Regions from separate parts of the Streptomyces sp. NBC_00057 genome, predicted to be linked through region 3. Evidence: riboswitches for the same ligand, from Rfam matches in the RefSeq annotation. Region 3 holds a riboswitch; each other region holds the start of a gene.
What was found. Region 3 has a riboswitch for thiamine pyrophosphate ahead of thiO (glycine oxidase ThiO). Riboswitches for the same ligand answer to the same signal wherever they lie in the genome.

Region 1 (3,204 bases), 2.1 Mb from region 3:
CAAACTCGTGCCGCTCGGGCAGGAGTGCACGCTGGGTGACTTCGAGGGCAACCTGGAAGAGGCCCTGGGCCGGATCCTCGCCGAGGAACAGAACGCCGGCTGACGAGGACGGCGCCGCCGACCGGCCCGCCGGTCGAACGTAACACCTGCCGAATGGGTGAATCGCTCTCCGTACGGAGACGTTCAAGGCTTCGTCCTACGACGATGGCCTTTCCCGGTCCGTACGGGTGCCGAAGCTCCGAATTCCGCGCCGACCCCTGTGCGGTCCGCGGAGACGACCAGCGCCGCGAGCACCGTCGTCACCGGCACCGAGGCGACCAGTCCGATCGAACCGACCAGCGTTCGTACGATCTCCTCCGCCACCAGCTCGCTGTTGGTCACAGTCCCCACGCTGCTCTGGGCGATCGAGAACAGCAGCAGCAGCGGCAGTGCGGCGCCCGCGTAGGCGAGCACCAGCGTATTGACGACCGAGGCGATGTGATCGCGCCCGATCCTGATCCCTGCCCGGTAGAGCCCCCGAGCACCCATCGTCGGGTTCGCCTGGTGCAGCTCCCAGACCGCCGATGTCTGGGTGACCGTCACATCGTCGAGCACCCCGAGCGAGCCGATGATGACACCGGCCAGCAGCAGACCGCTCATGTCGATGTGCGGGTACAGGCCGTGGATGAGGCCGGTGCTGTCGTCGGTGTTGCCGGTCAGGCTCGCCCAGCCGATGAAGAGCGACCCGAGCAGCCCGATCAGCAGCAGTGAGATCAGTGTGCCGATCACCGCGACCGACGTGCGGGCGGTCAGGCCGTGGCACATGTAGAGCGCGATCAGCATGATCGCACTTGCCCCGACCACCGCGACGAGCAGTGGATTCGAGCCCTGGAGGATGGCCGGGAGGATGAACAGGGTCAGCACGGCGAACGACACGGCGAGCGCGACCAGTGCCATCACCCCACGCATCCTGCCCACCGCGATCACGACCAGGGCGAAGATCCCGGCCAGCAGCGTCATCGGGAACTTCCGGTTCACATCCGTCACCGAGTACTGCAGATCATGGGGTGCGTCGGGGGCGTACGCCACGACCACGCCCTGCCCTTCGTGCAACTGACGGGGTGCGTCCGGCTGGACGATCTCGACGAAGGTCCGGCCCTTGTCGTGACCGGTCGTCACCTCGATGGTGGCCTTCTCGCACAGCCCGGGCCCGCTGTCCGACGGCGGGGTGGTCTCGCCGCTGGTGGGTGTCTGGGCGGCGTTCACGTCCTTGCAGTCCACCTTGTCGATATTCACCACCTTTCCCTGCTGGGTCTGCCGGTCGAAGCCGACGCCGGTCCGCTCGTGCGGGGGCGCGCCGCCCGGCCAGAGCACCACCAGGCCGACGACGACCGCGGTGGTGAACGGGATCAGTACGGCCGCGATGACCTTGCGCAGATGTTTGGAGACCGGCGCGGCAGGGCCATGGCTGTGCGAGTGGCCGTGCTGATGGCCCTGCGGTTCGGGGTCGGTATGGGGGGACGTCACCGGCCGATCATCGCAAGAAGAGAAGGGCCGTCTGTTCATTACGCCGGACAGGGCGCTAGCGTGGAGGAACCTTTGCACACGCGGGAGCTCGGAGCACCGGGCTGAGAGGGCGCTGATATCCGTACATCTGTACGGGAGAGGCTGCGCCGACCGCCGAACCTGTTACCGGGTAATGCCGGCGTAGGGAGTAGGTCTCATGACCACATCGGATGCACGCACGCCTGCCTCGAACCAGAGCGACGAGGCCGGGAAGTCCATCGGCTGGCACAAGGGGTACGTCCAGGGTTCACGCCCGGACCTCCGGGTGCCGGTCCGTCAGGTGCACCTCACCAACGGCAAGGACGTGACGCTGTACGACACGTCGGGCCCGTACACCGATCCCTCCACCGAGACCGATGTCCGTCGCGGGCTCGCACCGCTGCGGGAGAACTGGATCACGGCGCGCGGCGACACCGAGGAGTACCCGGGCCGCCCCGCCCGCCCCGAGGACGACGGGCTCAAGCACACCTCGCCGCGTGGCGGGCTGCGCAACCTCGACGCGGTCTTCCCCGGCCGCCCGCGCCTGCCCCGCCGCAGCCGGGACGGGCAGCCGGTGACCCAGCTCGTGTACGCCCGCCGGGGCGAGATCACCCCGGAGATGGAGTACGTGGCGATCCGGGAGAACGTCGAACCCGAGGTGGTGCGCGAGGAGATCTCCGCGGGCCGGGCCGTGCTGCCGGCCAACGTCAACCACCCCGAGATCGAGCCGATGATCATCGGCAAGCGGTTTCTGGTGAAGGTCAATGCCAACATCGGCAACTCCGCGGTGACGTCCTCCATCGAGGAGGAGGTGGAGAAGATGACATGGGCGACGCGCTGGGGCGCCGACACGGTCATGGACCTTTCCACCGGCCGCAACATTCACACCACCCGTGAGTGGGTTCTGCGCAACTCCCCCGTGCCGATCGGCACCGTTCCCCTCTACCAGGCCCTCGAAAAGGTCGACGGCCGGGCCGAGGAGCTGACCTGGGAGATCTACAAGGACACCGTCATCGAACAGGCCGAGCAAGGCGTCGACTACATGACGGTCCACGCCGGCGTGCGCCTGCCGTACGTCCCGCTGACCGCCCGCCGCAAGACCGGCATCGTCTCCCGCGGCGGCTCGATCATGGCAGCGTGGTGCCTCGCGCACCACAAGGAATCGTTCCTGTACGAGCACTTCGAGGAGCTCTGCGAGATCCTCGCCACCTACGACGTGACGTACTCGCTGGGCGACGGGCTGCGCCCCGGATCGATCGCCGACGCCAACGACGAGGCCCAGTTCGCCGAACTGCGCACGCTCGGTGAGCTGAACACGATCGCCAAGCGGTTCGGCGTTCAGACCATGATCGAGGGCCCGGGCCATGTCCCGATGCACAAGATCAAGGAGAACATCGACCTCCAGCAGGAGATCTGCGAGGAGGCGCCCTTCTACACGCTCGGACCGCTGACCACCGATGTCGCCCCGGCGTACGACCACATCACCTCGGGCATCGGTGCGGCGATGATCGCATGGTGGGGCACGGCGATGCTCTGCTACGTCACGCCCAAGGAGCACCTCGGACTGCCCAACCGGGACGATGTGAAGACCGGCGTCATCACGTACAAGATCGCGGCCCATGCGGCGGACCTTGCCAAGGGGCACTCGGGGGCGCAGGACTGGGACGACGCGCTCTCCGA
Region 2 (3,204 bases), 3.9 Mb from region 3:
CCTCTTCCCGCGCGGCCCCTCCCCATGCTCGCCCTTCCCGCCCGCGTCCGTTCCGCGTACGGGAGTCTTCGCTACTTCACTACGAGCGAGGACCACGACTGGACCCACTGCTCACGGTTCTTGGAGATCTTGTCGGGGGCGACGGTCGTCGGCTTGTCCACCGTCGCGCCGAACTTCGTGAAGAGTTCCGGCAGTTCCGCGCTCCTGGTGACCGGGTTCACGAACATGTTGAGCGGCATGTCCTCCTGGAACTTCTTACTGATCAGGAAGTCCAGCAGGGCCTTGCCGCCGGCCTCGTTCTTCGCGCCGTTCAGCAGACCCGCGAACTCGATCTGACGGAAGCAGGTCCCGGTGGCGACCCCGGTCGGGGCCTCTGCCGGCTGCGGCTTCGCATACAGCACCTCGACGGGCGGGCTGGAGGCGTACGAGACGACGAGCGGCCGGTCGGCCTTGGCCTTCTTGCCGCCCGCGGAGCCGGAGAACTCCTCGTTGTACGCCTGCTCCCAGCCGTCGACGACCTTGACGCCGTTGCTCTTCAGCTTCTTCCAGTAGTCCTGGTAGCCCTTCTCGCCGTAGGTGGCGACGGTGCCGAGGAGGAAGCCGAGGCCGGGCGAGGAGGTCGCGGCGTTCTCGGTGACGAGGAGGTTCTTGTACTCGGGCTTCGCCAGGTCGTCGAAGGACTGCGGCGGCGCGAGCTTCTTGTCGGCGAAGTACTTCTTGTCGTAGTTGATGCAGATGTCGCCGGTGTCGATCGGGGTGACCCGGTGCTCGGCGTCCAGTTGGGTGCCGGCCGCCACCTGGTCGATGCCCTTCGCCTCGTACGGCGTGAAGAGACCGCTGTCGAGAGCGCGGGAGAGCAGGGTGTTGTCGACGCCGAAGAACACATCGCCGCGCGGGGAGCCCTTGGTCAGGATCTCCTGGTTGAGCGCGACACCCGCGTCGCCGCTCTTCAGCACCTTGACGGTGTAGCCGGTCTCCTCGGTGAACTCCTTGAGCACATCCTTGGAGGCGTTGAAGGAGTCATGGCTGACGAGGGTCACGGTCTTCGAACCGGAGCTCTTCGTGCCGCCGGAACCGGAGTCCGACTTGCCGGAACTCCCGCATCCGGCAAGTGCCGTGACGCCGAGCGCGGCGGCGACGGCCGTCGCCGCAAGCTGCTTGGTTCTGCGCGTGGTGCTCATTGTGGATTCCTCCTGGGCTTTGGCCAGGAAGAGACGCGGCCCTGCCCCTGGAGAAGCGGGCAGGGCGCAACAGCATGAGTTGATGACCGAACTTCCTACCCGGAATGACCCGGGCGAGGTTCAGAGGGTCTGCGGCCGACCTGTTCTCGGTGCCGCACTCTCAGCGCTGTGGCGCTCCCCTGTCGGAATATGAAGTTGATTTCAGGCCCAGGCTACACGGGCCGTTCCGGCCTCAGCGCTCGGCTGCCGCCAACTGCCCGCAGGCCCCGTCGATCTCCTGGCCGCGGGTGTCCCGCACGGTGACCGGCACTCCGTGTGCCGCGATCGCCTCGACGAACGCCTTCTCGTCCTCGGGCCGCGAGGCAGTCCACTTGGAGCCCGGCGTCGGGTTCAGCGGGATCAGATTGACGTGCACACGCTTACCCTTGAGGAGTCGGCCGAGCCGGTCACCGCGCCACGCCTGGTCGTTGATGTCCCGGATCAGCGCGTACTCGATGGAGATGCGGCGGCCGGATTTCTCCGCGTACTCCCACGCGGCGTCCAGCACCTCGCCCACCTTCCAGCGCGTGTTCACAGGGACGAGCGTGTCGCGCAGCTCGTCGTCCGGTGCGTGCAGGGAGACGGCGAGGCGGCACTTGAAGCCCTCGTCGGCGAAGCGGAGCATCGCGGGCACCAGGCCCACGGTGGAGACGGTGATCCCGCGCTGCGAGAGCCCCAGCCCGTCCGGCTCCGGGTCGGTCAGCCGACGGATCGCGCCGACCACCCGGTTGTAGTTGGCGAGCGGCTCGCCCATGCCCATGAAGACGATGTTGGAGAGCCGCGCCGGACCACCGGGGACCTCCCCGTCGCGCAGCGCGCGCATGCCGTCCACGATCTGGTGGACGATCTCCGCGGTCGACAGATTGCGGTCGAGACCGGCCTGTCCCGTGGCGCAGAACGGGCAGTTCATCCCGCATCCCGCCTGCGACGAGATGCACATCGTCACCCGCTCCGGGTAGCGCATCAGGACGGACTCGACGAGCGTCCCGTCGTGCAGCTTCCACAGCGTCTTACGGGTGGTGTCGTCGTCACAGCTGATGTGGCGGACCACCGACATCAGGTCGGGGAACATCGCCTCGGCGAGCTTGTCCCGCGAACCGGCCGGGATGTTGGTCCACTCGGCCGGGTCGTGCGCGTACCGCGCGAAGTAGTGCTGTGAGAGCTGCTGGGCGCGGAACGGCTTCTCGCCGATCGCGGCGACCGCTTCCTTGCGCTCGGCGGGCGTGAGGTCGGCGAGGTGCCGCGGCGGCTTCTTGGCTCCGCGGGGCGCGACGAAAGTGAGTTCTCCGGGCTTAGGCATGGTTCATCCAGTGTCGCAGACAGAACAGTGAGGGCCCGCCGCCCTGTGGACAACGGACCCTCACTCGCAAAAGCCCAGGTCAGGGCGGTAGAACTCGGGGATCAGCCGGAACCCACGAACAGCACCAACAGCAGCCAGACCACCGGGGCGGTCGGCAGCAGCGAGTCCAGCCGGTCCATGATGCCGCCGTGGCCCGGCAGCAGCGTGCCCATGTCCTTGATCCCGAGGTCCCGCTTGATCATCGACTCGCCCAGGTCACCGAGAGTGGCACTGGCCGCGACCGCGAGCCCCAGCAGCAGTCCCTGCCACCAGGAACCGCCGTCGATCAGGAACTGCATGCACAGCGCGCCGACGACCATCGCGAAGGCGACGGCCCCGAACAGGCCCTCGCGGGTCTTTCCGGGGCTGATGCGCGGCGCGAGCTTGTGCTTGCCGAAGCGCCAGCCGACGGCGTACGCACCCGTGTCGCTGACCACGGTCAGCAGCAGGAAGGTGAGCACCCGCTGAGGCCCGTCGTCCGCGGTCAGGAGCATGGCGACGAAGGTGGCCAGGAACGGTACGTAGAACGCGGCGAACACGCCGGCCGTAACGTCCTTGAGGTAGCCCTCGGGAGGCTCGGTCATCCGCCAGACGAGCACCGCGAGTGCGGTCAGCGCCATCGCCACCCAGGCGCCCTCGGCGCCG
Region 3 (3,204 bases):
CCCGCCTCGATGAGCTTGCGCCCCTGCGCCAGATCGCGTGGCCGGCCGACGGCGAGGACCGCGACCAGGACGTCGTCCCGCAGCCAGCACACCGACCAGGAGGGACCGGCCGGATCGCCGCGCCACAGCAGGGTGTCGGCGCTCCCGTGGTGGCCCGCGTACTGCACGAACCGGTCGAACTGCTCGGACCAGAAGTACGGCACAGGGTCGTACGTCCGCGGAGCCGGGCCGTCCTCGGCCCCCGCCCCGATGATGTTGGCGGCGGCGGTCCGAGGGCCCTGGAGTGCGTTGTCCCAGTGGTGGATGAGAAGGCGTTCGCCGTACCGCAAGGAGGGGAACGAGGCGCAGTCACCGACCGCGTACACATCGGGGACCGAGGTGCGCAGCGTCCCGTCGGCGGTCACCGATCCGTCGGGGCCGAGCGCGATGCCGGAGCCGGCCAGCCAGCCCGTGGCGGGCCGTGCGCCGATTCCGACGACGACCGCTCCGGCCGGGATCGTGCGGCCGTCCGCGAGGATCACCCGGCCGGGTTCGATGCGGGCGACCCGGGCTCCGGTGAGGAGTTCGGCGCCGCTCTCGGCGTACCAGGCGGTCATCGGGGCGGCGACCTCGGCGGGCATCGCGCCCGCGAGGGGCCGGTCGGCGGCCTCGACGACGGTGACCTCGCAGCCCGCGGCGCGGGCCGCGGTGGCGAACTCGGCACCGATCCAGCCCGCGCCGACGACCACGACGCCGTGCTGCCCGTCGAGTACGGGCCGCAGCCGTGCCGCGTCGTCGAGGGTGCGCAGCAGATGGACGCCGGGAACCCCCTCGGCGCCGGGCAGGACGACCGGTTCGGCGCCGGTCGCGATCACCAGGACGTCGTATGCAACGGGTCCCGACGGGGTGTCCAGCTCATGCGCGCCCGGCCGCACACCGGTGACTTCGCGGCCCAGCTGCAGATCGATGTCCAGCGCGTCGAAGTCGACGTCGAAGGCGGAGTCCTCGGCCTTGCCGAGCAGTACCGCCTTGGACAGCGGGGGCCGGTCGTAGGGCTGGTGCGGTTCGGCGCCGATCAGGGCGACGGAGCCGGTGAAGCCCTGTTCCCGTAGGGCCACCGCCGTCTGCACGCCGGCCATGCCCGCGCCGACGATGACGACGCGGCGCCCTGCCTGCCGGTCCGGCTGCTCTGACTGCTGCTGCTCGCTCACTAGTACACCTTACGCATCTGACGAATCGTCAGGAAAGGGGGAGCTCTTCGACCGTGCTCGTCCCGCTGCTCTGCAACTCGGTTCACAGCTGCTCGACCAGCGCCCGGTTTTGGCGAACATGGGCACGATTGGGTGAACAGTGTGACGATCTGTGGGTATGCCCGGCCATGTGTGCGTAATGTGCGCGGTGCGATCTGGGACGCCGAGTGTGGCGTCAGCAGTCGGGGCCCCCGTATCACCGGAGTAATGGTTCGGGGCCTCCCCGTCGCCTCTGGCCACACCCACATGACCAGGTCGTAGGGATTCCACCCACCTGGGACGGACCGCATACGGGATATGCGTCGCCGCCCAGGAGGCGAAAGCGGAGGACCAGTGCGCCCAAGACCGTTCGGGGCGTGCCGGTGGGACAGGACCTGTTCCTGCTCACTGCCCAGGAACGGTTTAGGGTGGCCAACGTAAAACACTCGCGGGAGCCCGGACGCACCGGGCTGAGAGGGAGGCTGGAGCGGCCTTCGACCGTACGAACCTGATCCGGGTCATGCCGGCGAAGGGAGGGGTTGGGCACCCATGCGTTCTTCTCGGAACGGGAACGGATCCGATGTCCTTGTCATCGGGGGCGGGATCATCGGTCTGGTGACCGCCTGGCGGGCCGCGCAACGCGGACTGCGCACCGCGGTCGTCGATCCCGAACCGGGTGGCGGAGCCGCCCGGGTGGCGGCCGGCATGCTGGCCGCCGTCACCGAACTCCACTACGGCGAACAGATGCTGCTGGGCCTCAATGTCGCCTCGGCCGCCCGCTATCCGGCCTTCGCGGCCGAGCTGGAGGCGGCGAGCGGACAGGAGACCGGCTTCCGCGCCTGCGGCACCCTGGCCGTCGCGCTGGACTCCGACGACCGTGCCCATCTGCGGGACCTTCACGCCCTGCAGCAGCGTTCGGGCCTGGAGTCGGAGTGGCTCACCGGCCGCGAGTGCCGCCGCCTGGAGCCGATGCTCGCGCCGGGCGTCCGCGGCGGTCTGCGGGTCGAGGGCGACCACCAGATCGATCCCCGCCTGCTGGCCGCCGCACTGCTGACCGCCTGCGAGCGGGCCGGGGTGGTCTTCCACCGCGGCTGGGTGGAGCGCCTGACGGTGATACGCGACCGGGCCGCCGGAGCCGTGCTCGCCGGGGGTACGGAGCTCGCCGCCGACCAGGTCGTGCTCGCCGCGGGCAGCCTCAGTGGCCGGCTCCCGGGGCTGCCGGACGAGGTCGTGCCGCCGGTCCGGCCGGTGAAGGGGCAGGTGCTGCGGCTGACCGTGCCCGCCGCGTACGCACCGTTCCTCACCCGGACGGTCCGGGCCGTGGTCCGGGGCAGCCATGTCTATCTCGTACCGCGCGAGAACGGCGAACTGGTCGTCGGCGCCACCAGCGAGGAGATGGGCTGGGACGCCACCGTCACCGCGGGCGGCGTCTACGAGCTGCTGCGGGACGCCCACGAGCTGGTGCCCGGCATCACCGAGCTGCCGCTCACCGAGACCGGGGCCGGCCTGCGCCCCGCTTCCCCCGACAACGCCCCGCTGCTCGGCCCGACCGCCCTGCCCGGCCTCCACCTCGCCACCGGCCACCACCGCAACGGGGTGCTGCTGACCCCCGTCACCGGTGACGTCATGGCAGAGCTCCTCACCACAGGCGAGCTGCCCGAGGTGGCCCGCCCCTTCACCCCGCACCGTTTCTCGTCCGCCGCCGTCTCCGTACGTCAGGAGCAGCCCGCATGACCGATCCCGCACCCCTCTCCGTGTCCGTGAACGGCGAGGTCCGTCTCCTCGCCGCGGGCACCACCCTGGACACCCTTGTCGCCACCCTGACCGCCGCGCACTCCGGCGTCGCGGCCGCCGTCAACGAGACCGTCGTCCCGCGCGGCCGGTGGTCCACCGCCGCACTCGGTGACGGTGACCGCGTCGAGGTCCTGACCGCGGTCCAGGGAGGCTGACCATGTCCGACGACCTCTTCGCCCTCGGCGATACCGCCTTCGGCTCC

Region 1: it holds a riboswitch for thiamine pyrophosphate, as region 3 does, so the genes downstream of both, thiC (phosphomethylpyrimidine synthase ThiC) here and thiO (glycine oxidase ThiO) in region 3, are expected to answer to the same signal.
Region 2: it holds a riboswitch for thiamine pyrophosphate, as region 3 does, so the genes downstream of both, OG953_RS12575 (thiamine ABC transporter substrate binding subunit) here and thiO (glycine oxidase ThiO) in region 3, are expected to answer to the same signal.

What each region holds. Positions count from the first base shown of each region.
Region 1 covers NZ_CP108256.1:4,573,136-4,576,339, reverse strand. The annotation lists gene OG953_RS21490 (SsgA family sporulation/cell division regulator) at 1-103, shown strand, start outside; gene OG953_RS21485 (YibE/F family protein) at 184-1,506, opposite strand; TPP riboswitch at 1,577-1,710, shown strand; gene thiC (phosphomethylpyrimidine synthase ThiC) at 1,703-3,204, shown strand, end outside.
Region 2 covers NZ_CP108256.1:2,722,905-2,726,108, forward strand. The annotation lists gene OG953_RS12575 (thiamine ABC transporter substrate binding subunit) at 72-1,181, opposite strand; TPP riboswitch at 1,256-1,372, opposite strand; gene rlmN (23S rRNA (adenine(2503)-C(2))-methyltransferase RlmN) at 1,414-2,520, opposite strand; gene OG953_RS12585 (phosphatidate cytidylyltransferase) at 2,622-3,204, opposite strand, start outside.
Region 3 covers NZ_CP108256.1:6,658,976-6,662,179, reverse strand. The annotation lists gene OG953_RS31380 (NAD(P)/FAD-dependent oxidoreductase) at 1-1,190, opposite strand, end outside; TPP riboswitch at 1,647-1,761, shown strand; gene thiO (glycine oxidase ThiO) at 1,758-2,942, shown strand; gene thiS (sulfur carrier protein ThiS) at 2,939-3,157, shown strand; gene OG953_RS31365 (thiazole synthase) at 3,160-3,204, shown strand, end outside.